3 regions of the Streptomyces sp. AM8-1-1 genome follow, and region 3 is predicted to be linked to each of the others. Evidence: riboswitches for the same ligand, from Rfam matches in the RefSeq annotation. Region 3 holds a riboswitch; each other region holds the start of a gene.
The links. Region 3 has a riboswitch for thiamine pyrophosphate ahead of RPQ07_RS10340 (thiamine ABC transporter substrate-binding protein). Riboswitches for the same ligand answer to the same signal wherever they lie in the genome.

Region 1 (9,875 bases), 3.8 Mb from region 3:
GTCTTCGGCGGCCGTCTCGCCGAGAGGCCCACGGTCACCGTGCTGCGGCCCGACGACCCGCGCACCCGCCCGGACGACGCGCACGAGGCGGTCACCGTCACCGCGACGGTGACCGGCCACGGCGGCGCAATCGACTGGAGGGACAAGGCCCTGCGCGAGCGCTGCGCGGAAGCGCTGATCGACGCCGCGGGCACAGCCGTCGAGGACCTGCGCGCGCGGGCGCTGTGGCACGAGATCCTGACGCCCGCCGAGACGGGCGGGCTCCCGGCGCCGTCGCTGGCCGGGCTGGGCGGCCGGTATCTGCATCCCGCGAACAGCACCCGGCTGCCCGGGCTCCATCTGGTCGGCGGACGCTCGCACCCGGGCGGCGGACTGGCACACGCCGGCATGTCGGGGGCACTCGTGGCCGGACTCATCGTGGAGGGCGCGGACTTCCGCGGCTCGCGGTAAGGCGCCGCGGACGCCGGGTAGGCAGGAGGCGCCGGCGTACGGCAGGCGGCGCCGGCTCGGAAGGTCCGACTGCCTCAGTAGCGGTACTGCTGCTCGTTGTACTCGTTGTCGTAGCCGTACGGCGACTGCTGTTCCCCGGGCACCTGCTGGTCGGTGTCCCGCTGCTGCGGCACCCACACCCCGCCGGGCGGAGTGTCGCTGTACGACGGCTGCGCGTAGTACGGATCGGTGTACTGCTGCTGCGGGCTGCCGAAGCTGTCGTAGTTCTCGTAGGTGCTGTACTGCTGGCCGCCCACGTAGGGGTCGGAGTACGCGGCGTACTGCTGCTGGCCGGTGCCGTAGTCGTACTGCCCGGTGAAGGCGTCCTGGCCCGTGGGCTGCTGGTCGTAGCCGTAGTACGGGTCGTACTGGCCGTCGGTCCGGCCCGCGGGCTGCCCGTAGTTGTCTGCGTTCTGGGCGTTCTGGTCCTGCTGCATCGCCGCGTAGGCCGCGTCGCTGTAGACGCCGTACTGCCCGGTGTCGTCGGGCAGCGGCTGCGGCTCGTAGACCGGCTCGGGGTCCAGGTCGGGGGCGGCGGGAGCCTCGTAGGCGAGGTCCGACACCTCCAGCGTGGGCTCACGCGTGGCGGCTTCGCCCTGCCGGCCACCGGACTTGCGGCGGCGGCTCGCGCCGGGACTGCCGCCGAGGGCCCACCCGGTGGAGAAGCCGCGGCGGAAGGAGAGCGTCACATAGGTCTGTCCGACGGCGAAGGCGATGGCACCGAGCGCGATCACGACCACGGACGGCAGCAGCACACCGAAGACGACACAGAGGAATCCGCCGAAGGCCAGCAGCCGCCAGCGCAGCCGCGCCTTGTACTGCAGCAGCACCTCGCCGAGCAGCCACAGCGCGACGATTCCGAACGCGACGTAGAGGACCGTCCAGCCCATGCCCGCCCCTCTCCTTCGGCCGCCGCCCCCGGTCGGGTCGGCTACGACCGATCACAACTGCTCGTGCAGTCCGAGATTCTCGTAGATTTCGAGCGTCGCCGTGGAGTTGTTGAGCGTAATGAAGTGCAGTCCGGGGACACCCTCGGAGAGCAGCTCCGCGCAGAACTCCGTTGCGAACTCGATCCCCATGGAGCGTACAGCCGCCGGATCGTCCTTGACCGTGAGGATCCTCTCTTTCAGGTCCTCAGGGATCGATGCGTTGCTGAGCTGGGCAAACCGCTCGAGCTGTTTGACGCTGGTGACGGGCATGATCTCGGGGATGATCGGGGTGGCGCAGTCCGCGGCCGCGACCCGGTCACGCAGCCGCAGATAGTCCTCGGCCCTGAAGAACATCTGGGTGATCGCGTAGTCGGCGCCGGCGCGGCACTTGTCGACGAAGTGCCGGGTGTCGGTCTCCCAGTCGGCGGACCGGGGATGCATCTCCGGGAAGGCCGCCACGCCGACACAGAAATCGCCCGACTCCTTGATCAGGCGCACCAGTTCGGCCGCGTACCGCACGCCGTCGGGGTGCTTGACCCAGTCGCCCATCGGGTCGCCGGGCGGGTCGCCCCGGACGGCGAGGATGTTGCGGATGCCGGCGTCGGCGTACTGGCCGATCATGTTCCGCAGCTCGGCGATCGAGTGGTTGACCGCCGTGAGGTGCGCGACGGGGGTGAGCGTCGTGTCCGCGGCGATCTGCTCGGTGGCCTTGACGGTGCCGGCGCGGGTGGAGCCGCCGGCGCCGTAGGTCACGGAGACGAAGCTGGGGGCGACCGCCTCGACCCGGCGCAGAGCGTTCCAGAGGTTGCGCTCGCCCTTTTCCGTTTTCGGCGCCCAGAACTCGAAGGAGTAGGACGTCCTGCCGGTCGCGAGCAGCTCACGCACCGTCCGTGCGTGGTCCGTCCTGGTGGAAGCTGTTCCGAGGGCCATACTCGCAGGTTATCCACGCCCAGGGGGTGACCCAACCGGAGTCCACCCATCGGACACCGATTGTTCGCCCTTGGCCTACTCTCCGCGCTCGCGTATCCGCTTGGCGAGATGGGCGGCGGCGGCCCCGGGATCGGCCGCCTCGGTGATCGCCCGGACGACGACGACCCGGCGGGCGCCCGCGTCGAGCACCTCGTCCAGATTGCCCGCGTCGATGCCGCCGATCGCGAACCAGGGCCGGTCGGTGCCCAGTGCGGCGGTGGAGCGCACGAGGTCCAGGCCGGGGGCGTGCCGGCCGGGCTTGGTGGGCGTCGGCCAGCAGGGACCGGTGCAGAAGTAGTCCACACCGGGCTCGACCGCCGCCGCGGCGGCCTCGGAGGCGGCGTGTGTGGAACGGCCGATGAGGACGTCGTCGCCGAGGATGGCGCGGGCGGCCGGGACCGGCAGGTCGCCCTGTCCCAGATGCAGGACCGCGGCGCCGATGGCATGCGCGACGTCCGCGCGGTCGTTCACGGCGAGCAGCTTGCCGTGCCGGCGGCAGGCGTCGGCGAAGACCTGGAGGTGTTCCAGCTCCTCGGCCGCTTCCATGCCCTTGTCGCGCAGCTGCACGATGTCGACCCCGGAGGCGAGCACCATGTCCAGGAAAGCGGCGAGGTCGCCCTGCTTCTTGCGGGCGTCCGTGCACAGATAGAGCCGGGCGTCGGACAGCAGAGCGCGAGCCGTGGACATGGCGATTTCCCCCCGGGGCGGGTCGGCGGTGTGCTGGCAGGACCCTTCGGCCCTGCCCGCACACCGCTTGATGGTGTCTTCAGGGCGTCAGACGGCGAGCGCCTGGGCCCGGCGCTTCACCTCCGTGCCGCGATTCTCGCTGAGCGCCTGCGCGGGGGTGCCGGGCAGGGTCGGGTCGGGGGTGAAGAGCCACTCCAGCATCTCTTCGTCGGAGAAGCCGTCGTCCCTCAGGAGCGTCAGGGTGCCGGAGAGGCCCTTGACGACCTTCTCGCCGCTGATGAAGGCGGCGGGAACCTGGAGCACCCGGTTCTCACCTCGGCGCACCGCGATCAGCTGGCCCTCCTTGACCAGCTGCCGGACGCGCGTCACCTCGACATCGAGCATTTCCGCGATGTCGGGGAGGGTGAGCCAGGCGGGGACGAGAGCATCGATCTTTGCGTCAATCTCGGTCACAGGACAAGCCTGCCATCTGGGACTGACAGTGGGTAGCGCTGCCCCGCACACGAACGCCCCGATCAGCCCGGAATCGGGGAGAATGCGCAGGTCAGCGAGGAACTGTCGGGAGAGAGCCTGCTCACAGCGAAGCGGCCTTCAGAGGGACCGAGGGGTCCGCGGCCGCCGTCGGATCCAGCCGTGTGCCCGTCATGACGAGTTTGCGGCCCTGTGCCAGATCGCGCGGCCTGCCCACCGCGAGCAGGGCGACGAGCGCACCGTCCCGCAGCCACAGCACCGACCAGGAGACGCCCGCCGGGTCGCCGCGCCACACCAACGTGTCGGCGACGGCGTGGTGGCCCACGTACTGCACGAACCGGCCGAACTGCTCGGACCAGAAGTACGGGACGGGGTCGTAGATCTGCGCGGGTTCGCCGAGGTCCTCCGCGATGACGTTGGCGGCGACCGTGCGCGGTCCCTGGAGGGCGTTGTCCCAGTGGTGCACGAGCAGCCGCTGCCCGTAGCGGGCGGACGGGAAGGAGGCGCAGTCGCCTACGGCGTACACATCGGGCAGCGAGGTGCGCAGATACTCGTCGGCGGTGATCGCGCCGTCCGGACCGAGCGCGATGCCGGAGCCGGTGAGCCACCGGGTGGCGGGCCGTGCGCCGATGCCGACGACGACGGCCCCGGCGGCGAGCCGTCTGCCGTCCGAGAGAATCACCGTGCCGGGCTCGATCTCCTCCACCCGGGAGCCCGTGAGCAGTTCGATGCCGTACTCCGCGTACCAGTCGGTCATCGCGGCGGCGACCTCGGCGGGCAGTGCGCCGGCGAGCGGGCGGTCCGCGGCCTCGACGACGGTGACCGCACAGCCGGCCTCTCGGGCCGCCGTCGCGAACTCCGCGCCGATCCAGCCCGCGCCGACGACCACGATGTCGTGCTGCCGGGCGAGCACGGGGCGCAGCCGGGCGGCGTCGTCGAGGGTGCGCAGCAGATGGACGCCGGGCACCGAAGCGGCCCCCGGCAGGTGGACGGGCTCGGCGCCGCTGGCGACGACCAGGACGTCGTACGGGACGGGCCCGGCCTCGGTGTCCAGTTCGTGCTCCTGCGGACGGACGCCCATCACCTCGCAGCCGAGCCGCAGCCCGATGCCGAGGGCCTCGAAGTCGACGTCGAAGGCCGATCCTTCCGACTTGCCGAGGAGGACGGCCTTGGACAGCGGGGGACGGTCGTACGGCTGATGGGGTTCGGCGCCGATGAGGGTGACCGGACCGGTGAAGCCCTGTTCGCGCAGGGCGACGGCGGTCTGCACGCCCGCCATCCCGGCTCCGACGATCACCACGCGCCGCGCCTGCTGTGTCTGCTGCTCGCTCACCCGTCAACCTTACGCATCCGGCGACCCCATCTGACAGCTCGTCAGGACAGCGGCTGCTCCACGACGCTCGTCCCGCTGCCCTCCTGCGACTCCCACTCCCAGCTCTCCTCCAGGCGCAGTCTGCCGTCCGGCAGCTCGGCGACCGTCGAGACACAGTGCCCGGACGCGGTACGGCCGTCCGTCTTCAACTGCACATAGCGGAAGTCGATCCGGTCCCCCTGACGGGTGCCCACCAGATGCCCGCGGATCACGTCGCCGCCCGCGTACTCGGCCCAGATGTGCCCGTCCCGCTCGTGGTACGTGAAGCGGGTACGGGTGCCGACCTGACCCGGAGCCTGGTCCGCGACCGGCACCAGAACGACTCCGTCGAGCGATCCCGCCATCGAACACACCTCCTGTACCGCAGGCCTTGGGAAGCCGTCGCTCCCTTAACCCGACACCGGGCCCGGGGTTAGGGTGGACACCGTAAGACACTCGCGGGAGTCCGGACGCACCGGGCTGAGAGGGAGGCTGGACGGCCTCCGACCGTACGAACCTGATCCGGGTCATGCCGGCGAAGGGAGGGGCTGGACGCCCATGTCGCGTATCCCAGGAACGCGCGCCTCAGACGTTCTCGTCGTCGGGGGCGGAATCATCGGACTTGTCACGGCCTGGCGCGCGGCCCAGCGCGGACTGGCCGTCACCGTCGCCGATCCGGAGCCGGGCGGCGGCGCGGCGCAGGTCGCCGCGGGCATGCTCGCGGCCGTCACCGAACTGCACTACGGCGAGCAGACGCTGCTCGCGCTCAACGTCGCGTCCGCACAGCGCTATCCGGCGTTCGTCGCCGAGCTGGAGGAGGCGAGCGGGCAGGGCGTCGGATACCGCGCCTGCGGGACCCTCGCCGTCGCGCTCGACGCCGACGACCGCGCCCATCTGCGGGAACTGCACGCCCTGCAACGGCGTTCCGGACTCGCCTCGGAATGGCTGACCGGCCGTGAGTGCCGGCGCCTGGAGCCGATGCTCGCTCCCGGTGTCCGCGGCGGTCTGCGGGTGGACGGTGACCACCAGGTCGACCCGCGCCGCCTCGCGTCCGCGCTGGTCACGGCGTGCGAGCGGGCGGGGGTGGTCTTCCGCCACGGCTGGGCGGAACGGCTGTCGGTCACGGGCGACCGGGCGGCCGGTGTCGTCCTCGCCGACGGGGAGGAGCTCACCGCCGACCAGGTGGTGCTCGCCGGCGGCAGCCTGAGCGGCAGGCTGAACGGGGTCCCGGCGGATGTGCTGCCTCCCGTCCGTCCGGTGAAGGGCCAGGTCCTGCGGCTGACCGTGCCGCCCGCGTACGCGCCCTTCCTGTCCAGGACCGTCCGTGCGGTGGTCCGCGGCAGCGACGTCTATCTGGTGCCGCGTGAGAACGGCGAGCTGGTCGTCGGCGCGACGAGCGAGGAGCTGGGCTGGGACACCACGGTCACCGCGGGCGGTGTGTACGAGCTGCTGCGCGACGCCCATGAGCTGGTGCCCGGCATCACGGAGCTGCCGCTCACCGAGACCCGCGCCGGGCTGCGCCCCGCCTCCCCCGACAACGCGCCGCTGCTCGGACCGACCGCGCTGCCCGGCCTGCATCTGGCCACCGGTCACCACCGCAACGGGGTTCTCCTGACGCCCGTCACCGGCGATGTGATGGCCGCGGTCCTGGTCTCCGGCTCACTCCCCGACGAGGCCCGCCCCTTCACCCCTCGCCGCTTCTCCGCCGTCTCCCAGGAGCAGCCCGCATGAACGTCTCCGTCAACGGCGAGGCCAGGGTGCTCGCCACCGGAACCACACTCGACACCCTGGTCACGGAGCTGACCCCCGCCCGGTCCGGCGTCGCCGCCGCCGTCAACGAGGCGGTGGTCCCGCGCAGCGCATGGGCGGGCACCCTGCTCGACGACGGCGACCGTGTCGAGGTCCTCACCGCAGTCCAGGGAGGCTGATCAGCCATGGCCGACGACCGTCTCACCATCGGTGACACCACCTTCAACTCCCGGCTGATCATGGGTACCGGCGGTGCGCCCAGCCTCGACGTCCTGGAACGCTCCCTGATCGCGAGCGGCACCGAACTGACCACCGTCGCGATGCGCCGGCTGGACGCGACGGTCCAGGGCTCCGTGCTCTCCGTCCTGGACCGGCTCGGCATCCGCGTCCTGCCCAACACGGCCGGCTGCTTCACCGCGGGCGAGGCCGTCCTGACCGCCCGGCTCGCGCGCGAGGCGCTCGGGACGGACTGGGTGAAGCTCGAGGTCGTCGCGGACGAGCGCACGCTGCTGCCCGATCCGATCGAGCTGCTCGACGCGGCGGAAACCCTGGTCGACGACGGATTCACGGTCCTGCCGTACACCAACGACGACCCGGTGCTCGCGCGGAAGCTGGAGGACGTGGGCTGCGCGGCGATCATGCCGCTGGGCTCCCCCATCGGCTCCGGCCTCGGCATCCGCAACCCGCACAACTTCCAGCTGATCGTCGAGCACGCGCGCGTGCCGGTGATCCTGGACGCGGGCGCGGGCACGGCGTCCGACGCGGCGCTGGCGATGGAGCTGGGCTGCACGGCGGTGATGCTGGCGTCGGCGGTCACCCGGGCGCAGGAGCCGGTCCTGATGGCGGAGGCGATGCGCCACGCGGTGGAGGCGGGCCGCCTGGCCCACCGCGCGGGCCGCATCCCCCGCCGCCACTTCGCCGAGGCATCATCGCCCCAGGAGGGCCGAGCCCACCTGGACCCGGAACGCCCGGCGTTCTGACGCGTACGGGAGGGTCTGTCGGCGGGGCCGCATGAGGCCCCGCCGGGATCGAGGCGGGGGGCGCACCAGGCCCGGGGGCCGCACCGAATCCGGCCGACGGTCGAGGCGGGCGGGGGCCACACCAAACCCGGCCAACGGTCGAGGCACGGGGACACCATCCAGCCCCGCCGGCGATTGAGGCGCGGGGGCCCGGGGGCAGCGCCCCCGCAAGGAGCCGCACCCACCCAGCCCGGCCCCATGCGGCGCAGGCGTCGTCCTCGAACGCCGGCCGGTCCGACATCGCCCTCCCCACGCAGGGCCAAGCTCAGGCCCCGCCGGTGATCGAGGCACAGGGACGACCTCCGGCCCCGCCGCCAATCGAGGCGCAGGGACGATTTCCCGCCGCGCCCGCGATTGAGGCGCGACCCCCCGAACACCGCACCCCCACCGCGCCCCGCCCCCGTCCCCCTCCGCCCGTCCGGCCCGCCGTCCCGCGTCGAAAGCCGGTCGCACCGGAGCGGGCCCGCACAAGCGCGTCTGCTGTCACAGCTCGGCTGCAGTACGGCCCCGGTCCCGCCCCGGGACGTCAGGGGTGTCCGAGGTGACTCGTAGAATCTCCCGCGTGGACACGACCCTCAAGGACCCCCTCGTCGGGCAGCTGCTCGACGGCCGCTACCGCGTCGACGCGCGTATCGCCGTCGGCGGTATGGCCACGGTCTACCGGGCGGTCGACACCAGACTCGACCGGGAACTCGCCCTCAAGGTGATGCACCCCGCCCTCGCGACGGACGCCTCCTTCGTGGAGCGGTTCATCCGTGAGGCCAAGTCCGTCGCCCGGCTCTCCCACCCCAATGTGGTGGGGGTCTTCGACCAGGGCGCCGAAGGTGCGTACGTCTATCTGGCCATGGAGTACGTGGCGGGCTGCACCCTGCGCGACGTCCTGCGCGAGCGCGGAGCGCTCCAGCCGCGGGCCGCGCTGGACATCCTGGAGCCCGTGCTCGCCGCGCTCGGCGCTGCCCACCGGGCCGGGTTCGTCCACCGGGACATGAAGCCGGAGAACGTGCTGATAGGGGACGACGGCCGGGTCAAGGTCGCCGACTTCGGCCTGGTGCGTGCGGTCGGCTCCGTCACCAGCACCACCGGCACCGTCCTCGGCACCGTCTCCTACCTCGCCCCGGAGCAGATCGAGTACGGCACGGCCGACACCCGCGCCGATGTGTACGCCTGCGGTGTCGTCCTGTACGAGATGCTGACCGGCGGCAAGCCGCACTCCGGCGACACCCCGGCCCAGGTGCTCTTTCAGCATCTGAACGAGGACATTCCGGCGCCCTCCGCGCTCGTCCCCGGCCTCGCCGTCGAGCTCGACGAGCTGGTCGCGAGTGCCACCGCCCGCAATCCCGAGATCCGCCCGTACGACGCGGTGGCGCTGCTCGCCCTGGTCCGTGAGGCCCGTGCCGCACTCGGCGACGACCAGCTGGACCTGGTGCCTCCGCAGGCGCTCCAGCAGGAGCCGCAGACGCACGCGACCGGCGCGGACGCGGGCCCCGATGAGCGTACGGACGTCATCCCGCGCGTGCTGCCCGGCGAAGAGCCGCAGGTCAATCACACGGCCCGGATGGCGATGCCGCCCTCCCCTCCGCAGCACCGCCCGGACCGCACCGGCCGCTCCCGTGTGCCGCGGCGCGGTGTGGTCGCGATCCTTGTCGCCGTCTTCCTGGTGCTCGGCGCCGGGGCCGGCGTCTGGTACATCAATTCCGGGCAGTTCACCCGCGTCCCGGCCCTGATCGGCAAGTCCGAGAAGGACGCCCGGCAGGAGCTCAAGGACGCCGGTCTCGATGTGAAGACCGTCAAACGCGACTTCAGCGAGACGGTCGACCGCGGCTCGGTCATCAACAGCGACCCCGGCACCAACGAACGCATCCGCGGCAACGGCTCGGTGACGCTGATCGTCTCGCGCGGCCCGAAGATCGTCAGGGTCCCCGACGTCGGCGGCGACCCCCTCGCCACGGCCGAGAGCAAGCTCAAGAAGGCAGGGCTCGCACCCGGGGTGGTCACCAAGGAGTTCAGCGAGGACGTGCCCCAGGGCCGTGTCGTCAGCACCGAGCCGGCGGCCGGTGCCCGGCGCAGCCCGGACTCCGCGGTCGCGATCGTCGTCAGCAAGGGCTCCCCCGTCGAGGTCCCGGGCGTGATCGGCGACTCCGTCGAGGACGCGACCGGCGAGCTGGAGGATGCCGGCTTCACGGTCAAGGTCGCCCCCGCGCAGGTCAACTC
Region 2 (9,875 bases), 1.9 Mb from region 3:
TCGCAGCCCCGGCGACAGCAGGAACTTCTTCCGGGTGAGCCAGAGGCCGATCGTCCCGATGGCCAGGGACGCCATGCCGAAGCCGATCATCCAGCGGAAGCCCCAGTAGGCGACCGGGATGTTGGGCCGGTAGTCCCCCGGCCCGAACCTCTCCTGCTCGGCCTTGTTGACGTCGTTGATGCCCGGGACGTACGAGGTGAAGTCGTCGTTGGCCAGGAAGGACAGCAGTCCCGGAATCTCGATGGCGACCTTGTTGTGCCCCTTCTCCACGTCGCCGTAGGCGAAGACCGAGAAGGGCGCGGGCGCCTCGCCCTCCCACAGGGCCTCGGCGGCGGCCATCTTCATCGGCTGCTGCTTGTACATGACCTTGCCGAGCAGATCGCCGCTGACCGCGGTGAGCATCCCGGAGATCATGATCGTGATCAGGCCGAGCCGCAGCGAGGTCCGCATCACCGGGATGTGCTTCTTGCGTGCCAGGTGGAAGGCCGCGATGCCGGCCATGAACGCGCCGCCGACGAGGAAGGCCGCCGTGATGGTGTGGAAGAACTGGGTGAGCGCGGTGTTCTGGGTCAGCACCAGCCAGAAGTCGGTGAGTTCGGCCCGTCCCCGCTCCTTGTTGATCCGGTAGCCGACCGGGTGCTGCATCCAGGAGTTGGCGGCCAGGATGAAGTAGGCGGAGAGGATCGTGCCGATCGAGACCATCCAGATGCAGGCCAGGTGGATCTTCTTCGGCAGCTTGTCCCAGCCGAAGATCCACAGACCGATGAAGGTGGACTCGAAGAAGAACGCGATCAGCGCCTCGAAGGCGAGGGGCGCACCGAAGACATCGCCGACGAAGCGCGAGTAGTCGGACCAGTTCATACCGAACTGGAACTCCTGGACGATGCCCGTCACGACACCCATGGCGATGTTGATCAGGAACAGCTTGCCCCAGAACTTGGTGGCCCTGAGGTACTTCTCCTTCTGCGTCCGGACCCAGGCGGTCTCCAGGCCCGCGGTGAGCGCGGCCAGCGAGATCGTGAGGGGGACGAAGAGGAAGTGGTAGACGGTGGTGATGCCGAACTGCCAGCGCGCCAGCGTTTCCGGCGCCAGAGCAAGCTCCACGACGTCATCTCCTTACAGCATCGGCAGGGTCGAGCGGCCGTTTGTCCTGTTAATCCCGCCGATCATGGGAGGAACGGGACTAGCTTGTGAACGCGTTCACATTCACAAGCATTATGGCGCATGTACCGCTCGCACTGTCGACCGGGGGGTACCCCTTTCGGAAAGAACCCCCATGAGCACCGGGCTCATGGGGGTTCTGCCGCTCCGAAACGGCGCCGAGCAGAGGGCGTGCAGGCGCTACATCTGCGCGCGGAACGCGTCCGCGGTGTGCAGGAAGATGTCGTTGGCCTCGGACTCCCCGATCGTGACCCGCACGCCCTCGCCCGGGAAGGGCCGCACCACGACACCGGCCTGCTCGCACGCCGCCGCGAAGTCGACCGTCCGCTCGCCGAGCCTCAGCCAGACGAAGTTCGCCTGGGTCTCGGGGACGGTCCAGCCCTGCTTGACCAGGCTCTCGTACACCCGCAGTCGCTCGCTCACGAGGGAACCGACCCGGCCGAGCAGCTCGTCCTCGGCCTGCAGCGAGGCGACGGCCGCGTCCTGCGCCAGCTGCGTCACACCGAAGGGCACCGCCGTCTTGCGCAGCGCCGCGGCCACCGGCTCCTGGGCGACCGCGAAGCCGACCCGCAGCCCGGCCAGCCCGTAGGCCTTGGAGAAGGTCCGCAGCACCGCCACGTTGGGGCGCTCGCGGTAGATGTCGATGCCGTCGTGCACCTCGGGGTCGCGGATGAACTCGCGGTACGCCTCGTCCAGCACCACCAGGACGTCCGACGGCACCCGGTCGAGGAACCGTTCCAGCTCGGCCCGGCGGACCACCGTGCCGGTCGGGTTGTTGGGGTTGCAGACGAAGATCAGCCGGGTCCGGTCGGTGACCGCGCCGGCCATCGCGTCCAGGTCGTGCACCTCGCCGCTGGTCAGCGGCACCTCCACCGGCGTCGCCCCGCTGATCCGGGTGATGATCGGGTACGCCTCGAAGGACCGCCAGGCGTAGATGACCTCATCGCCCGGGCCGGAGGTGGACTGCAGCAGGGACTGGGCGACACCCACCGAACCGGTGCCGGTAGCCAGATGCGACAGGGGCACCCCGAAACGGTCCGAGAGCTCGTTCATCAGGCCGGTGCAGGCCATGTCCGGGTATCGGTTGAAGCTGTGTGCCGCGCCCGTCACGCGCTCCATCACCCCCGGAAGGGGCGGATACGGGTTCTCGTTGGACGACAGCTTGTACGCGACGGGGCCGCCGGCCGCCGCGGGCCTGCCCGGCTTGTACGTGGGGATGCCGTCCAGCTCGGCGCGCAGCTTGGGGCTCGTCTCGCTCACCGCAGGTCCTCCTCGAGGAGTCCGTCACATCGGAACCAATACTCCTCACCTTATGAGGATTCCCGGCCGGTGCGAATGGCCGCCCGGAAAAGGGGGGAGCGCGCACTTTCCTGGCGTGCGCCTGTGGCTCACTCCGTAGCGCGCATCACCCGTAGTGGTGAGTTGAGACCTCTTCGAAACATGAGCCATTCGGCAGGCCGATGCCGCCGGACGCCCGAGACGCTGTTGCCCGACCCGTCAACTACCTTGGTTTCCAAGGGAGTTGGTGGCTTATGATCTTGCAGAAACGTGCCTGTCAACTCAGGCATATGCGACCGGCTCAACCGCCCGCCCGAGCCCTACTATCGGCTCGCCATGACAGCAGCAGGGAAGCACCAGGTGAGCCGGACGGACACATCCCGACGGGGCAGCCGGCAAGGTCGTGCAGGCATTCGAGACGTTGCCGCCGCAGCCGGTGTCTCCATCACGACTGTCTCCGACGCGCTCAACGGCAAGGGCCGGCTCCCGGACGCCACGCGCCGGCACGTCCGCGAGGTCGCAGACCGGCTGGGCTACCGCCCCTCCGCGGCGGCGCGCACGCTCCGCACCGGTAAATCGGGCCTCATCGGCCTGACCGTCACGACGTACGGGGATGAACCTTTCACCTTCACGGAATTCGCGTACTTCGCCGAGATGGCCAGAGCCGCGACCTCCGCGGCACTCGCCCGCGGCTATGCCCTCGTGATCCTTCCGGCGACGTCCCGCCACGACGTGTGGTCGAACGTCGCCCTGGACGGCACGGTGGTCATCGACCCCTCCGACCACGACCCGGTGGTCACCGAGCTCGTCCGCCAGGGCCTGCCCGTGGTCTCCGACGGCCGCCCGGCAGGCACCCTGCCGGTCACCGCCTGGGTCGACAACGACCATGAAGCCGCCGTACTCGATCTGCTCGACCATCTCGCCGACGCCGGCGCCCGCCGTATCGGGCTGCTCACCGGCACCACCACGGACACCTACACGCGCCTGTCCACGACCGCGTATCTCAACTGGTGCGAGCGGGTCGGCCAGGACCCGGTCTACGAGTCCTACCCCGCGCACGACCCGTGTGCCGGCGCCGTCGCAGCCGACCGGCTGCTCGCGCGGCCGGACCGGCCGGACGCCGTCTACGGCCTCTTCGACCCCAACGGCACCGATCTGCTCGCCGCCGCCCGGCGGTACGGACTGCGCGTCCCCGAGGATCTCCTGCTGGTCTGCTGCAGCGAGTCGACGGTGTACGCCACGACCGAGCCGCCCATCACCACCCTCTCGCTGAAGCCGCGCAGGATCGGCACGGCGGTCGTCCAGCTCCTCATCGACGCCATCGAGGGAATCGACGAGGACCGGCCGGTCGAGCAGGTGATACCGACCGAACTGATCGTCCGGACGTCCTCGCAGCGACGTAATCCGCGGACGACGGTGAGCGCACCGCGTTCCCCCTCACCGGACTAGACCTTCCGAATGGGGACGAAACGACCGGCGTGCCAGGGGTGCGGACGGATTCACCACCCCTGGTGCGTCACAGAGCGCGGACCTCATTCCTATGATGGGCGCACGACACCGCGGACCACCCCGACCAGGCTGGGCCGAGAGGTGAACGGCGGCGCGACGGTGGTGGAGGGGTCGATGACTCAGGGGGCCGGTCAGGGACCCGTGGTGCGTACGGAGACATTGCGTGATTTCCGTGTCCCGCCTTACGCACAGGTGCCCGTGCAGTCACAGTCGCCCCATGGGCAGGGGCAGCCTCCGGAGATGCCCGCCGAGGCGCCTTCGGGGACACACGCTCAGCACGCCTATGTGCCGGCCCAGGGGCAGGCGCCCATGAGCCGCGAGGAACAGCCGCCCCCGCAGCCCGCCGCGCCGTCCTCGCACCCCGGCAACGCGGTGCCCGAGGACGAGATGCCGGACGGGTACACCCCCACCGCGCGCGACCTCCCGGTGATCAGGGCAGGCGGTCCGGGCGACACCGTGCAGGTGCACGTCGATCCGGAGGAAGCCGCCGCGGCCGAAGACGGCCTCGGTCCGCTCTACGTCGTCGGCGACGTCCACGGCTATCTCGACGAACTCGTCGCCGCCCTCACCGCGCAGGGCCTCATCGACACCGAGGGCAACTGGTCCGCGGGCAACGCCCGTCTGTGGTTCCTCGGCGACTTCACCGACCGCGGGCCCGACGGCATCGGCGTCATCGACCTCGTCATGCGGCTGTCCGCGGAGGCCGCGGCCGCCGGCGGCTACTGCAAGGCCCTGATGGGCAACCACGAACTGCTGCTCCTCGGCGCCAAGCGGTTCGGCGACACCCCCGTCAACTCCGGTGCGGGCACCGCCACCTTCCAGGCCGCCTGGCTGCTCAACGGCGGCCAGAAGTCCGACATGGACCGGCTGCAGGACGTCCATCTCCAGTGGATGGCCCGCCTCGACGCGGTCGTGGAGGAGGACGGGCACCTTCTCCTGCACTCCGACACGACGGCGTACCTCGACTACGGCTCCACGATCGAGGACGTCAACGACACCGTCCACGCGATCATCACCCGTAATGACGCCGACGAGTGCTGGGACGTGTTCCGCAAGTTCACCAAGCGCTTCGCCTTCCGCGACGACGGCGGCCCCGAGGCCGTCCGCCAACTGCTAGGCACATACGGGGGCACGCGCGTCGTGCACGGCCACAGCCCCATTCCGTATCTGCTCGGCGAAGTGGGCACCGAGGACGGCGAGGACGGCGCCCGTCCGGTCGTCGAAGGGCCGCATGTGTACGCCGACGGGCTCGCGATCGCCATGGACGGCGGCGTGACCATGGCCGGAAAGCTGCTTGTCGTGCAACTTCCGCTGCCCAACTGAGCAGAGCACGACAGGCGATTTACTGAAACCCCCTGTCACCCCGTGCCGTAACCGCTCTACCATCGGCTTATCCGTAGCAGGCTCTCCTCCGTTTCCGCCCAACTGCCCGGTTCGCCCGGTCAATCCGGCCCTACGGAGCATCGGGGGATGCACATGAACAGCGCTCCGCACCTGCTGACCGAGGACCGCGCCGAGTACGAGCGCATCCTCGACGACGCGCTGCGCAACGCCCATGACCGTCCGGACCTCGCTGCCGTGGGGCAGCGACTGAACACCGAACAGCTGCGCACGATGGCACTCAACGCGACGGCGCTGATCACCACCGCCGCCGCGGCCGAGTACGAGCACTACACAAAGATCCGCGAGGAGATGCGCGCCCCCAAGGCCGCCGCGTCCGTACGTCATTCCGTGCTGGCGCCGGTCACCGGCGAGGCCGCAGCCGAGAGCGGTGCGGGCTTCGCGGCCGTCATCGCCGTGCTCGCTCCGGTGCTCGCCGGTACGGCCGCGCTGATATTCCTGCTCGTCGGCTACATCCTGAAAGCGCTCAGCCCGACAGCCGCGTTCGCGCAGACCCTGGTCTCGGCGGGCTGGTTCTTCGGGGCTCTCACGGCGGCCGCGATCCTGGTGGCCGCGGTGGCCCTGCTGCTCACCGCGCTGCGCAACGGCGCGACGCAGGTGCCCGCGGAAGAGGTGACGGGTGAACTGCCCGACGAGGTGGCACGTGCCAAGGACGCCTGGCGGCACGCCCTGCTCGAACGGGGCCTGCTGCCCTTCCTGCGGGCGGCGCTGGCGGACCCCAGCGCCGACCCGACGTCGAGCAAGCCACCGCGACCGGTGAGCCGTATCCCCAAGGTCGGCTACAGCGGTCCGGACTACTCGAGCCCCGCCGAGGGCTCGACGGCGGGCCAGCGGCCCACGTTCACCAGTCCGGACTTCACCAGCCCGGATTTCGGCGGACCCGAGCACCAGCCGGAGTGATCCCCGAGGCGCGCCCCGCGAAAGCGGGAGCGCGCCTCGGACACCTCGGACGTACGACCTCGCGGATACGGGAGGACCGCGGGTCAGAGAGCCGCGGGGCTCACTCGGCGATCGGCAGGTACACCCGGTTGCCGGCGGCGGCGAACTCCTTGGACTTCTCCGCCATCCCCTCCTCGATCTCCTGCTGCGAGTCGCCGTGCCGGCGCCGGATGTCCTGCGAGATCTTCATGCTGCAGAACTTGGGCCCGCACATGGAGCAGAAGTGTGCGGCCTTCGCCGGCTCGGCGGGGAGCGTCTCGTCGTGGAACTCCCGCGCCGTGTCCGGGTCGAGAGCCAGATTGAACTGGTCTTCCCACCGGAACTCGAAGCGGGCGTCCGACAGTGCGTCGTCCCACTCCTGCGCGCCCGGGTGGCCCTTGGCCAGGTCCGCGGCATGAGCGGCGATCTTGTAGGTGATGACGCCGGTCTTCACATCGTCGCGGTTCGGCAGGCCCAGGTGCTCCTTGGGCGTGACGTAGCAGAGCATCGCCGTACCCCACCACGCGATCATCGCCGCTCCGATACCGGAGGTGATGTGGTCGTACGCGGGAGCGACGTCCGTCGTGAGCGGGCCGAGCGTGTAGAACGGCGCCTCCTCGCAGATCTCCTGCTGGAGGTCGATGTTCTCCTTGATCTTGTGCATCGGGACGTGACCGGGTCCTTCGATCATCGTCTGCACGTTGAAACGCTTGGCGATCGTGTTGAGCTCACCGAGGGTGCGCAGCTCCGCGAACTGCGCCTCGTCGTTGGCGTCCGCGATCGAGCCGGGCCGCAGCCCGTCACCGAGGGAGTACGTCACGTCGTACGCGGCGAGGATCTCGCACAGTTCCTCGAAGTTCTCGTAGAGGAACGACTCCTTGTGGTGCGCCAGGCACCAGGCGGCCATGATCGAGCCGCCGCGCGAGACGATGCCCGTCTTGCGGCGGGCGGTGAGCGGGACGTACCGCAGCAGCACGCCCGCGTGGACCGTCATGTAGTCCACGCCCTGCTCGGCCTGCTCGATGACCGTGTCCTTGTAGATCTCCCAGCTGAGCTCCTCGGCCCTGCCGTCCACCTTCTCGAGAGCCTGGTAGAGCGGCACGGTGCCGATCGGCACGGGGGAATTGCGCAGCACCCATTCGCGGGTGGTGTGGATGTTGCGGCCGGTCGAGAGGTCCATGACCGTGTCCGCGCCCCACTTGGTGGCCCAGGTCATCTTCTCGACCTCTTCCTCGATGGAGGAAGTGACCGCGGAGTTGCCGATGTTGGCGTTGACCTTCACCAGGAACCGCTTGCCGATGATCATCGGCTCGATCTCGGGGTGGTTGACGTTGGCCGGCAGAACCGCACGGCCGGCCGCGATCTCCTCGCGCACGACCTCGGCCGGCACGTTCTCGCGGATGGCGACGTACTCCATCTCCGGGGTGATCTCGCCCCGGCGCGCGTACGCGAGTTGCGTCACCGCCTTCCCGTCCCGGCCCCGGCGGGGCTGGCGCGGGCGGCCGGGGAACACCGCGTCGAGATTCCGCAGCCCGCCGCGCGGCGAGGTGTGCTTGATCCCGTCGTCCTCGGGCCGGACGGGACGGCCCGCGTACTCCTCGGTGTCGCCGCGGCCGATGATCCAGTTCTCCCGCAGCGGCGCCAGGCCGCGGCGGACATCGGTCTCGACGGTGGGGTCGGTGTACGGCCCGGACGTGTCGTACAGCGTGACGTCCGTGCCATTGGTGAGGTGCACCTGGCGGACGGGCACCCGGAGGTCGGGGCGCGAGCCCTCGACGTATCCCTTGTGCCAGCCCGGCGTGCGCTCCGCCTGGTCGGCGGCAGGCGTGCGTGCATCCTGAACGGTCATGAGACCTACTCCCTACGCCGGCATTACCCGGTAACAGGTTCGGCGGTCGACGCAGCGGCTTCCGTCCGACGGTGTTTCACGTGAAACACCACTGGGACGAAGGTCAGCGCCCTCTCAGCCCGGTGCTCCGAGCTCCCGCGTGTGCAAAGGTGCCTCCACGCTAGCGTCATGTCTGGCGCGCTGAACAGAGGCCCCCAACCGTTCTTGCGATGATCTGTCGGTGACCTCATCGCCGCCCGACCCGCATCAGACGCCCGAGCCGCACGGCCACTCGCACTCCCATGGCCCCGCCGCACCTGTCTCCCGGCACCTCCGCAAGGTCATCGCGGCCGTGCTGATCCCCTTCGCCACCGCTGTGGTCGTGGGGCTTCTCGTGCTCTGGCCGGGTGGCGCACCCGGCCACGAGCGCACCGGAGTGGGCTTCGACCGTCAGACCGAGTCGGGCAAGGTGGTCTCGGTCGAGAAGGTCGACTGCAAGGACGTGAACGCCGGACAGGTGCCACCGACCGCGGACCCCACCACCCCCGAGGGGCGCGAGGCGGCCGCTTCCCAGCAGGGCGACTGCGGGAAGGCGACGGTCGAGGTCACCTCCGGCAAGAACAAGGGCCGCACCTTCGTCGAGATCGTCCAGCCGGACGCTCCACGGCAGTTGAAGAAGGGCCAGGGCGTGGTGGTGGCGTATGCCCCCGACGCCCCGCGCGACCTCCAGTACTCGGTGACGGACGTGGACCGCGGATTCCCGATGGCGGTGCTGGCCGGGATCTTCGCCCTGGTGGTGGTGCTGGTGGGCCGCATGCGCGGGGTGATGGCGCTGCTGGCGCTCGTCGTCTCGTTCGCGGTCCTGACCGTGTTCATCCTTCCCGCGATCCTCCAGGGCTCCAATCCCCTGATCGTCGCCGTGGTCGGAGCGAGCGCCATCATGCTGATCGCGCTCTACATGTGCCACGGACTGACAGCGCGCACCTCGGTCGCGGTCCTGGGCACGCTGATCTCCCTGCTGCTCATCGGGCTTCTCGGTTCGCTGTTCATCGGCTGGGCGAGCCTGAGCGGCAACACCGACGACAACACCGGCCTGATCCACGGCCTGTACCCGAACATCGACATGAGCGGTCTGCTGCTGGCCGGCGTCATCATCGGCTCGCTCGGCGTCCTCGACGATGTGACGGTGACCCAGACGTCCGCCGTATGGGAACTGCACCAGGCCGACCCGGACATGGGCGCCAAGGGGCTGTACCGGGCGGGCATCCGTATCGGGCGCGATCACATCGCATCCGTCGTCAACACCCTTGTCCTGGCCTACGCGGGTGCCGCGCTGCCGCTGCTCCTGCTGTTCTCGATCGCGCAGAGCAGCGTCGGTACCGTCGCCAACAGTGAGCTGGTGGCGGAGGAGATCGTACGGACCCTCATCGGATCGATCGGTCTGGTCGCGTCGGTACCGGTGACGACCATTCTGGCGGCGCTGGTGGTCTCGGCGGACCGGCCGGGGCTGCCCGCAGGAGAGAGCGACACCCCGGCCCACAGCGCGGCGCCGGGGCGGGGCGGCAAGGGCCGCCGTCGCAAGAAGTGAGACGGGGCGCTCAGCCGGCGTTCTCCTCGGCGAGGATGCCGTCGAGCGCCCTCTCCAGGCATTCCCTGAAGTCGCCGTACCGGTGCTCCTGCCCCAGCGGTACGAGCTTGTCCGTGCGGTCCAGGAAGGCCACCACAGGCGCCGCCCCGACGTGGAACAGGGCACGGTCGCTGCCCACTTGGAGCCGGATGG
Region 3 (9,875 bases):
CCGTCAACGTCACGTGCCAGAAGCGCGGCGACATGGTCACCGCCGAGGGCTACAGCAACGACGCCTGGGCCTACATCCCGGCGCTCGGCGGCTTCATCACCAACATCTACATCGACCACAAGGACGCCTGGCTGCCGGGAGTCCCCACGTGCTGACCGGCACCAAAGCCGGTTCGAGGGGCATCGCGGCGGCAGCTCTGACCGCCGTGATGCTCCTCGCTCCCGGTTTCACCGCACCCGCGCAGGCCGCCGACTCCGCGCCCTGCACCCCCTACCCCGGCTACCCGGGCACCTACAAGTGCCCGATGTGGGGGACCGACATCAATCTGCGCTCGGCCCCCGATCCGAATGCACCGGTGAGCGCGAAGTCCCCGGATGACGGGTTCATCCGGGCCGTCTGCCAGATCAAGGGCGGCCGCGCCACCTACGGCGGCTACTGGCACACCTGGTGGATCAAGACCCCGGCCATGGGCATGGCGCCGTCGTCGTACATGAGCGAGATCTTCCTCGTCGGCGGTGGCGACGACGAGCGCGACTCAGGTCTGCCGATCTGCTGAACACCCTCTGCGTGTAACGCACTTCGCCCCTGGAACCGTTGGACACGGTGCCGGGGGCGAAGTGCGTAGCGGGGTGAGGTCAAGAGGGGCAGACCTCGAGGCCGGGGGCGGGATCCGCGCCGACGTTGACGTTGCCGCCCCAGGCCCACACGAAGTAGTACGTATGGCCGGGGAAGTGGACAGTGACCTGGTACCAGACGTCCGTGGTGTAGCCGCCGGCCGTGACGCGCTCACCGCGCGCGTAGCACTTCGCCACTCCCGAGGCTCCCTCCGGCCCGCTGGTGTTGAGGATTCTGTACGACGTACCGGGCCCGGTCCTGATGTTGCTGTTCGGCTGCAGGATCGGAGATGCCTGGACGGTGCTGGGAGCCGGCGCGGAGGTGCTGGGGGCTGCCTGGGAGGTACCGGCCCCACCGAACAGAGTGAGGGCGGTACCCACCGCGAGACCGGCGGCGGTGAGACGGGCACGGCGCTTGAACATGGTGGACTCCTTGGTATGCCGGTGTGGGGCTCTGTCCGTGAGACCGGATGCGGCGCCACGCCATATGACGGACCCGGGCAAGAAGTTGCCCCCGGTACCGCCGTGAACGGCGGTACCGGGGGCACGTGTTGCTCACCGCACTGAGGGAGGCGCAGATCAGATGTACTCGCAGTCGATGGTCGGGTCGTTCGGCGAGTCCACCGGGGCGCCGGGCACCGGGCCGTTGTTGCTGCCTCCGCTGACGTACACGGCGGAGATCCAGCCAAGGGTCCTGCCGGGAGTGATGACCTGCACCCAGTAGGTGTTGGTGTAGCGCCCGTCGGTCACCCGGCCCTTCTCGCCGTTGTCGACCTGGCAGTACGCCTGGACCCGCACATTGGTGAGCCGTTCCGTCGTGGCGAGGTCGCACGACGTGCTCTGGCAGCTGCGCACCCGCACGTCGCTGCCCCACACGTGGACCGACCCCGACGGCGGGTGGGCCGCGGCGGGCTGAGCCCCCATCAGAAACGCCGTCGGGATGACCGCGGCCACTCCCGCCGCGCGCAGCCCGCGGCGGGCGATGGTGCTGCCGCGCCGGTCCGTGCTCTTGCGTGACCACATCATGGTGAACCCCTCGTCAGGTCAGAACCGGGCTCGTCGCTCGCGGCCCGGTGGCATCCGCTTCCGCCTCACAGACGGGACTCGGTGCCCCGGCGTATGACCGTCCCGGCAGCAAATGTTTCTTCGCCCCGTCCTCATACGGCGCGGCGTGTGCGCCCGTCCCCCCGGTGGTGCGGACAACGCACCTGACCGACCACGAACCCGTGACGGGCACGCGTCCGAACGGTCCGAAGGGGACGACATGGTGAACAAATCAGCAAGGCGCGGCGCCCGACTGGGCGGCGCGGCGGCGGTGTTGTGCGCACTCGCCATGACGGTGGGCGCCGCGCCCGCCCAGGCGACTGCCGAACAGCGTGCCGCGGGGCCGGTCTTCACCACCTGGGCGACGGATGTGAACATCCGCAAGGACTCGGCCCCGGGCTTCCGCTGCCCCGAGTTCCCCTCGCCCGGCAACTGCCCGCGGGTGATCGGTCAGGCGCAGCCGGGCGACCAGCTCGAAGTGACCTGCCAGACGCGGGGCGAGACGGTCGGCACCAACCCGAACTGGGTCTTCGTGGAGAACCGGACCCGGGGCTTCGACGGGTGGATGGCGAGCTACTGGATCTCGCACCCGGACAACTGGCTGCCCGGGGTCCCGCAGTGCTACGGGCCGTGACACGTCTGGTCCCGCGGTGCTACGGGCCGTGACACGTCTTGTCCCGCGGTGCTACGGGCCGTGACACATCACGTTCCGCGGTGCTACGGGCCGTGACACGTCGGTACGACGCGGGCCGGCTCCGCCGCTCGGCCTGCGCTGCCCGTGATCTCGCGCAGGGACCGCCCACGACCGGCCGAGCGACCCCGCCCGCGGCGGCGCTCCCCACCTCGCGAACACTCCTTCCCCCGATTCCGCCCTCATGCCGGCATCGGCTTCACCTCTCGGAGGTACCACCACCATGGCTCGTCATCTCGGATCCGGACTCGTCCGCGCTCTGCCACGCCGCTCACGACGTACCGGGGACACGAGAGCCCCGGGATCGCGTACGGCCCGCCGCGCCACCTGGGCCGGGCTGCTGTCGGTGGGCCTGGCGGCGCTGATGTCCACCACCTCGGCGGCGTCCGCCGCGCCGCCCGAGAAGCCGGCGCCCCGCGCGGCCCAGGTCGATGTGCCCGCGGGGGTCACCGCCGGCGTCGCGGTCTTCGACCGGCAGACGGGCACCTTCACCGAGCAGGTGAACAGCGCCGCCCAGTTCCGGTCGGCGTCCGTGGTGAAGCTGCTCATCGCGCTCGACCTGCTGTGGAACCGCCAGCCCGGCGACCTCTCGGCGACCGACCGGGCCCGTGTCGACGCGATGCTGCGGAGCAGCGACGACAACGCGGCCAGCACCTTCTGGGCGAACAACGGCGGCGGCGCCATCATCGACCGCATGGTGCCGCGCCTCGGCCTCACCGACACTGCCCGGCCCCCGGCGAGCCACCCCGGATTCTGGGGCTACACGGCTCTGTCGGCCCGCGACACCGTGAAGATCTACCGCTATCTGCTGGACTCCGCCCCGGCGTCCGTACGCGACTACATGATGGGCAACCTGCGCCAGTCGACGCGCTGCGCCACCGACGGCTACGACCAGCACTTCGGCATCGCCGGGGCCTTCAACCGGCCCTGGGCCGTGAAGCAGGGCTGGTCGGGCTTCAGCTCGGGCGGCTGCACGGCACCCGCGGGCGCGGCGGCGAAGGCACCGGCCGGCGCCGGCAAGCAGACGGCCGCGGCGGCGACCGCCGTCCGGTCGGCCGCCGGGATCAACGCCGTGGACCTGTCCCGCCCGGCGCTGCACACGACGGGCGTCGTCGGCTCCGGTGACCGTTCCATCGTGGCCGCGTACACCCTGCACCCGAGCGGCACCGCGTACGGCAAGGCCTACACGGACCTGGGCCGGCTGACCCGGTCACTGAACGTGCCCGGCGCCTCCCGCCCGGCGGGCACCTGGATCGGCACCTGGGGCAGCGGCGTGCGCCTCCGCACCCAGGCGACCACCGCGGCGTCGCCGCTCACCACGCTCCCGGCCGGGGTGGAAGTCCTCGTCGGCTGCCAGAAGCGCGGCCAGCAGGTCAGCGTGCCGCCCTACCTGAACGACTGGTGGGCGTACCTGCCGCAGTACGGCGGCTACATGACCAACATCTACCTGAGCTCGCCGGACAACCAGGTCCCGGGAGTGCCTGTCTGCTGAGCGGACGGTCGGCTCACCGGAGAGAAGGCCAGGTCGTACGGGGGTGCGATCTGGCCTTCTCGCGTGTCCGCGGGGCTCGCGCGCCTGTCGGGCCCGGTGCCCCCGGCGCCCCGCCTGCTTCAGCTCAGGCGAGCGGTGACGTATGCCGTAGCGGTGGCCGTTCGTCCCGATCCACGCGGGTGGCAGCAGCCCGACCTCGTCGTGGTGCCGAAGGGTCCGTGCCGTCCCGCCCGACATCCGGGTGACCTCCGCGATAGGCCAGCCCATCGCCCGCCTCCCTCGCCGGACTCGTCGGGCCGGTCTCTCCGGCCCTGGTCAGGACGGTAGAGGCTGCCGCTGCGGCAGCTTCAAGCCCGGCAACGGGGTGCCGCTCGCAGCCCGCCGCGACTGCTGATCGCCCACCCTGCACGGGGGCACGCCCGGCCGCGCCGGCGCCGATGCACCGGGAGCCGGGCCGTCCGAGGACGGGCCGCACCGGCCGATGGAGCGTGCCGTCCTCCTCCGCGGGCGACCAGTCCGGCCACGGCAACCCGTCTGCGACACTGGTACCACCATGCCCAAGCCCGGAGAACTCACTTTCGTCGCGCCCCGCGGAGCCAAGAAGCCCCCGCGGCACCTCGCCGACCTCACGCCCGCCGAGCGCAAGGACGCCGTCGCCGCGATCGGCGAGAAGCCCTTCCGCGCCAAGCAGCTCTCGCAGCACTACTTCGCGCGGTTCGCCCATGAACCCGCCCAGTGGACCGACATCCCGGCCGCCGCGCGCGAGAAGCTCGCCTCCGAGCTGCTGCCCGACCTGATGTCCGTCGTGCGGCACATTTCCTGCGACGACGACACCACCCGTAAGACCCTGTGGCGTCTGCACGACGGGACGCTCGTCGAGTCCGTGCTGATGCGCTACCCGGACCGCGTCACCATGTGCATCTCGTCGCAGGCCGGCTGCGGGATGAACTGTCCCTTCTGCGCCACCGGGCAGGCCGGGCTCGACCGCAATCTGTCGACCGCCGAGATCGTCCACCAGATCGTCGACGGCATGCGTGCCCTGCGCGACGGCGAGGTGCCCGGGGGTCCCGCGCGGCTGTCGAACATCGTCTTCATGGGGATGGGCGAGCCGCTCGCGAACTACAAGCGCGTCGTCGGCGCCGTACGGCGGCTCACCGACCCCGAGCCGGACGGGCTCGGGCTGTCGCAGCGCGGGATCACCGTGTCGACCGTCGGTCTGGTGCCCGCGATGCTGCGCTTCGCCGACGAGGGCTTCAAGTGCCGTCTCGCCGTCTCCCTGCACGCCCCGGACGACGAACTGCGTGACACCCTCGTCCCGGTCAACACGCGCTGGAAGGTGCGTGAGGTGCTGGACGCCGCCTGGGAGTACGCCGAGAAGTCGGGCCGTCGCATCTCCATCGAGTACGCGCTGATCCGCGACATCAACGACCAGGCGTGGCGCGGGGATCTGCTGGGCCGGATGCTCAAGGGCAAGCGGGTCCATGTGAACCTGATTCCGCTCAATCCGACGCCCGGGTCCAAGTGGACCGCCTCCCGTCCCGAGGACGAGAAGGCGTTCGTCGAGGCGATCGCCGCCCATGGTGTTCCGGTGACCGTCCGTGACACCCGTGGTCAGGAGATCGACGGAGCCTGTGGACAGCTCGCTGCCTCCGAGCGGTGACCTTGTAGGCTGGGCTCGAACATTTTCATATTCCGACAGGGGAGCGCCACAGCGCTGAGAGTGCGGCACCGTCAGGCCGCAGACCCTCTGAACCTTGCCCAGGTCATTCTGGGTAGGAAGTTCGGTCGTTACTCAAGCTGTTGCGCCCTGCCCGGATCTCTTCGGAGACCGGGCAGGGCCGCGTCTCTTCCTGGTCACCCCCAGGAGGAATTCAGTGAGCACCACCAGGAAGATCACGGTCACCGCGGTGGCCGCGGCGATAGGCGTGAGTACCCTCGCGGCCTGCGGCGGAGAGTCCGAGGACTCCTCGTCCGGCGCCACGAAGTCCAAGACCGTGACCCTCGTCAGTCACGACTCCTTCGCCGCGTCCGACGCCGTGCTGAAGGAGTTCACCCGGCAGACCGGCTACACGGTCAAGGTGCTCAAGAGCGGTGACGCGGGTGCCGCGCTCAACAAGGAGATCCTGACCAAGGGCTCTCCGCAGGGCGACGTCTTCTTCGGCGTCGACAACACCCTGCTCTCCCGTGCGCTCGACAACTCTCTCTTCACGCCGTACGAGGCCAAGGGCCTCGGCCAGGTGCGCGACGAGGTGCAGCTCGACAAGGACAAGCACCGTGTCACGCCGGTCGACACCGGCGACATCTGTGTCAACTACGACAAGAAGTACTTCGCGGACAAGAAGCTGGCGCCGCCGCAGTCGTTCGACGACCTGATCAAGCCCGCGTACAAGAACCTGCTCGTGACCGAGAACGCGGCGACGTCCTCGCCCGGCCTCGGCTTCCTGCTCGGCAGCGTCGGGAAGTACGGGGACGTGGGCTGGCAGGACTACTGGAAGAAGCTCAAGGCCAACGGCGTGAAGGTCGTCGACGGCTGGGAGCAGGCGTACAACGAGGAGTTCTCCGGCTCGGCCGGCGGCAAGAAGGCCAAGGCGGACCGGCCCCTCGTCGTCTCGTACGCCTCCAGCCCGCCGGTCGAGGTGCTGTTCGCGAAGCCGCAGCCGAAGGAGGCGCCCACGGGTGTCGCCACGGGGACCTGCTTCCGTCAGATCGAGTTCGCCGGACTGCTTGACGGCGCGAAGAACGAGGAGGGCGGCAAGGCGCTGCTGGACTTCCTGGTCTCCCGGCAGTTCCAGGAGGACATGCCGCTGAACATGTTCGTCAACCCGGTGGTCGAGGGGGCGAAGCTGCCCGCACTGTTCACCACGTTCGGCGCGGTCGTCGACAAGCCGGAGACCGTCGCCCCCGACAAGATCGCCGAGAACCGTGAGCAGTGGGTTCAGTCGTGGTCCTCACTCGTAGTGAAGTAACGAAGCCCGACCGCGGGGCGACGGACCGCGGGCCGCGGGCCCGCGGGACCGCGCTGCGCGGGAGCGCGACGCGGCTCGGCCTGATGGCCGTGCCCGTCGCGTTCTTCGCGCTCTTCTTCGCCTACCCCGTCGTCGCCATCGTCGGACGCGGCCTGGAGATCGACGGTGTCTGGCAGTTCGGGCGGATCGGTGAGGTGCTCGGCCGCGCCGACATGCAGCGCGTGCTCTGGTTCACCACCTGGCAGGCGCTGGCGTCCACCGCGCTCACGCTGCTGATCGCGCTGCCCGGCGCGTATGTCTTCGCGCGGTTCGACTTCCCCGGCAAGGGGGCGCTGCGAGCGGCGGTCACGGTGCCGTTCGTGCTGCCGACCGTCGTCGTCGGCACCGCGTTCCTCGCGCTGCTCGGTCGCGGCGGGCTCCTCGACGAACTGTGGGGCATCCGGCTGGACACCACCGTGTGGGCCATCCTCCTCGCGCACGTCTTCTTCAACTACGCCGTCGTCGTACGCACGGTGGGCGGGCTGTGGGCACAGCTCGACCCGCGGCAGGAGGAGGCCGCGCGGGTACTGGGCGCCGGACGCTTCGCCGCCTGGCGACGCGTCACGCTGCCCGCGCTTGCGCCCGCCCTGGCGGCGGCGGCCCTGATGGTCTTCCTCTTCACCTTCACCTCCTTCGGTGTCGTCCAGATCCTCGGCGGACCGTCGTACTCCACCCTGGAGGTGGAGATCTACCGGCAGACCGCCCAGCTGCTGGACCTGTCGACGGCTGCCGTACTGACCCTCGTCCAGTTCGCCGCGGTCGGCATCGTGCTCGCCGTGCATGCGTGGACGGTCCGGCGGCGGGAGGCCGCACTGCGGCTCGTGGACCCGGCACGGACCGCCCGCCGCCCGCGCGGCGCGGGCCAGTGGGCCCTGCTCGGCGGGGTGCTGGCCACCATCGTGCTGCTCCTGCTCGTCCCGCTCGGCGTCCTCGTCGAGCGCTCGCTCGACGGACCCGGAGGCTACGGCTTCGGCTACTACCGGGCGCTCGGCTCCCTCGACGCGTCCGGCGGCACTTTCCTCGTGCCGCCCGTCGAGGCCGTGTGGAACTCCCTGGAGTACGCGCTCGTCGCGACCGGCATCGCCGTGACCGTCGGCGGCCTCGCCGCGGCCGCGCTCACCCGACGGGCGGGCAGGCTGGTCCGCGGGTTCGACGCCCTGCTGATGCTGCCCCTCGGGGTGTCGGCCGTGACCGTGGGCTTCGGCTTCCTGATCACGCTCGACGAACCGCCGCTGGACCTGCGGGCGTCGTGGATCCTGGTGCCGCTCGCGCAGGCGCTGGTCGGCGTTCCCTTCGTCGTACGGATCATGCTGCCCGTCCTGCGGGCCGTGGACGGACGGCTGCGCGAGGCCGCCGCCGTGCTCGGCGCGTCCCCGCTGCGGGTGTGGCGCGAGGTCGACCTGCCGCTGGTGCGCCGGGCGTTGCTGATCGCCGCGGGCTTCGCCTTCGCCGTGTCCCTCGGCGAGTTCGGCGCGACCGTCTTCATCGCGCGGCCGGACAACCCGACGCTGCCGGTGGCCGTGGCCCGGCTTCTCGGCCGGCCGGGTGAGCTCAACTACGGTCAGGCGATGGCCCTGAGCACGATTTTGATGGTGGTGTGCGCGTCCGCGCTGCTGCTGCTGGAGAGGATGCGCCCCCGGACGTCGTCCCGGGGTGCGCCCATCGACCGATCCGCCGGGGAGTTCTGATGGCCTTGCTGCGACTCGAGGACGTGACCGTACGGTTCGGGACCCATACGGCGCTCGACGCCGTGGACCTGGAGGTCACCGAGCACGAGATCGTGTGCGTACTGGGTCCCAGCGGCAGCGGCAAGTCCACACTGCTGCGGATCGTCGCGGGGTTGCAGAGCGCGGACTCGGGGCGGGTGCTGCTCTCCGGTGCGGACCAGGCGGGAGTTCCGGTGCACCGGCGCGGGGTCGGCCTGATGTTCCAGGACCACCAGCTCTTCCCGCAGCGTGACGTCGGCGGCAATGTCACCTTCGGGCTGCGGATGCACGGCGTCGCGCGAGGCGAACAGGAGCGCCGCGTCGCGGAGTTGCTGGAGATGGTCGGGCTGCCCGGTGCGCAGGGCCGCGCCATCGCCTCGCTCTCGGGCGGTGAGCAGCAGCGGGTCGCGCTCGCCCGGGCCCTCGCGCCCGAGCCGCGGCTGCTGATGCTCGACGAACCGCTCGGCCAGCTGGACCGCGGTCTGCGCGAGCGCCTGGTCGTCGAACTCCGCGGGTTGTTCGGCCGGTTGGGCACCACCGTGCTCGCGGTCACCCACGACCAGGGCGAGGCCTTCGCGCTCGCCGACCGGGTCGTGGTCATGCGGGAGGGCCGGATCGCGCAGGCGGGCACACCGCTGGAGGTCTGGCAGCGGCCGGCCGACGCGTTCGTGGCCCGCTTCCTCGGCTTCGACAACGTGGTGGCGGCGACGGTCAGCGGCGCGGCCGCGGACACGCCGTGGGGCAAGATCCCGGTCCCCGACGGTTCGCGTCAGGGCGAGGGCCGGCTGCTGGTACGGCCCACGGGCGTACGCCTCACGGACGCCGGCGACGGAATGCGCTGCACGGTCGTGAGCCGTTCCTTCCGCGGGAACCACGTCGCCCTGCGGCTTCGGCCGGTCGACGGCCCGCCGCTGGAGGCGGAGTGCGCGCCGGCCGACGCACCGCACGAGGGCGCCGAGGTGGATGTGGTCTTCGCCGTCGAGGACGTCGTGGTGCTGGGCTGACGCGCCGGGCGGCGGCGGCCGCAGCAGGACGGCGAGCCATGGGTACGCGGCGTGATCGCCCCGGCACTCCTCGGTGATCACCTGCCGGCGCTCGACCTCTCAGATGTGTCGAAAACGCCTAAAATGACCATGTAGCCTCCCGGGCGCGGGGTCTGGGACCGCCGAGCACGAGGGGTGTGACGCCGGTATGAGGACCACCCGAGCCGATTCCGACGCCCCGGACCCCGCGCGCCCTCCGAGAGTCACTTCGGGGGCGTCGCGTACTGTCCGGCGCACTGCCCTGGTGGGTGCGTGCGCGGCCGTACTGGTCGCGGGTGGT

Region 1: another riboswitch for thiamine pyrophosphate. It lies ahead of thiO (glycine oxidase ThiO); the one in region 3 lies ahead of RPQ07_RS10340 (thiamine ABC transporter substrate-binding protein).
Region 2: another riboswitch for thiamine pyrophosphate. It lies ahead of thiC (phosphomethylpyrimidine synthase ThiC); the one in region 3 lies ahead of RPQ07_RS10340 (thiamine ABC transporter substrate-binding protein).

Annotation. Positions count from the first base shown of each region.
Region 1 covers NZ_CP135086.1:6,115,213-6,125,087, reverse strand. The annotation lists gene RPQ07_RS27300 (NAD(P)/FAD-dependent oxidoreductase) at 1-450, shown strand, start outside; gene RPQ07_RS27295 (hypothetical protein) at 525-1,379, opposite strand; gene metF (methylenetetrahydrofolate reductase [NAD(P)H]) at 1,431-2,348, opposite strand; gene thiE (thiamine phosphate synthase) at 2,424-3,074, opposite strand; gene RPQ07_RS27280 (Rv2175c family DNA-binding protein) at 3,162-3,527, opposite strand; gene RPQ07_RS27275 (FAD-dependent oxidoreductase) at 3,649-4,878, opposite strand; gene RPQ07_RS27270 (hypothetical protein) at 4,920-5,261, opposite strand; TPP riboswitch at 5,345-5,457, shown strand; gene thiO (glycine oxidase ThiO) at 5,455-6,627, shown strand; gene thiS (sulfur carrier protein ThiS) at 6,624-6,824, shown strand; gene RPQ07_RS27255 (thiazole synthase) at 6,831-7,625, shown strand; gene pknB (Stk1 family PASTA domain-containing Ser/Thr kinase) at 8,227-9,875, shown strand, end outside.
Region 2 covers NZ_CP135086.1:4,202,689-4,212,563, reverse strand. The annotation lists gene RPQ07_RS18985 (cytochrome ubiquinol oxidase subunit I) at 1-1,104, opposite strand, end outside; gene hisC (histidinol-phosphate transaminase) at 1,342-2,421, opposite strand; gene RPQ07_RS18975 (LacI family DNA-binding transcriptional regulator) at 2,776-3,888, shown strand; gene RPQ07_RS18970 (metallophosphoesterase) at 4,063-5,271, shown strand; gene RPQ07_RS18965 (hypothetical protein) at 5,419-6,249, shown strand; gene thiC (phosphomethylpyrimidine synthase ThiC) at 6,350-8,116, opposite strand; TPP riboswitch at 8,109-8,265, opposite strand; gene RPQ07_RS18955 (YibE/F family protein) at 8,337-9,683, shown strand; gene RPQ07_RS18950 (SsgA family sporulation/cell division regulator) at 9,694-9,875, opposite strand, start outside.
Region 3 covers NZ_CP135086.1:2,317,184-2,327,058, reverse strand. The annotation lists gene RPQ07_RS10380 (M23 family metallopeptidase) at 1-155, shown strand, start outside; gene RPQ07_RS10375 (hypothetical protein) at 149-556, shown strand; gene RPQ07_RS10370 (SH3 domain-containing protein) at 636-1,037, opposite strand; gene RPQ07_RS10365 (hypothetical protein) at 1,194-1,640, opposite strand; gene RPQ07_RS10360 (SH3 domain-containing protein) at 1,879-2,292, shown strand; gene RPQ07_RS10355 (hypothetical protein) at 2,714-3,841, shown strand; partial or broken gene RPQ07_RS10350 (MerR family DNA-binding transcriptional regulator) at 3,986-4,108, opposite strand; gene rlmN (23S rRNA (adenine(2503)-C(2))-methyltransferase RlmN) at 4,395-5,501, shown strand; TPP riboswitch at 5,529-5,638, shown strand; gene RPQ07_RS10340 (thiamine ABC transporter substrate-binding protein) at 5,716-6,807, shown strand; gene RPQ07_RS10335 (iron ABC transporter permease) at 6,891-8,534, shown strand; gene RPQ07_RS10330 (ABC transporter ATP-binding protein) at 8,534-9,556, shown strand; gene RPQ07_RS10325 (serine hydrolase domain-containing protein) at 9,840-9,875, shown strand, end outside.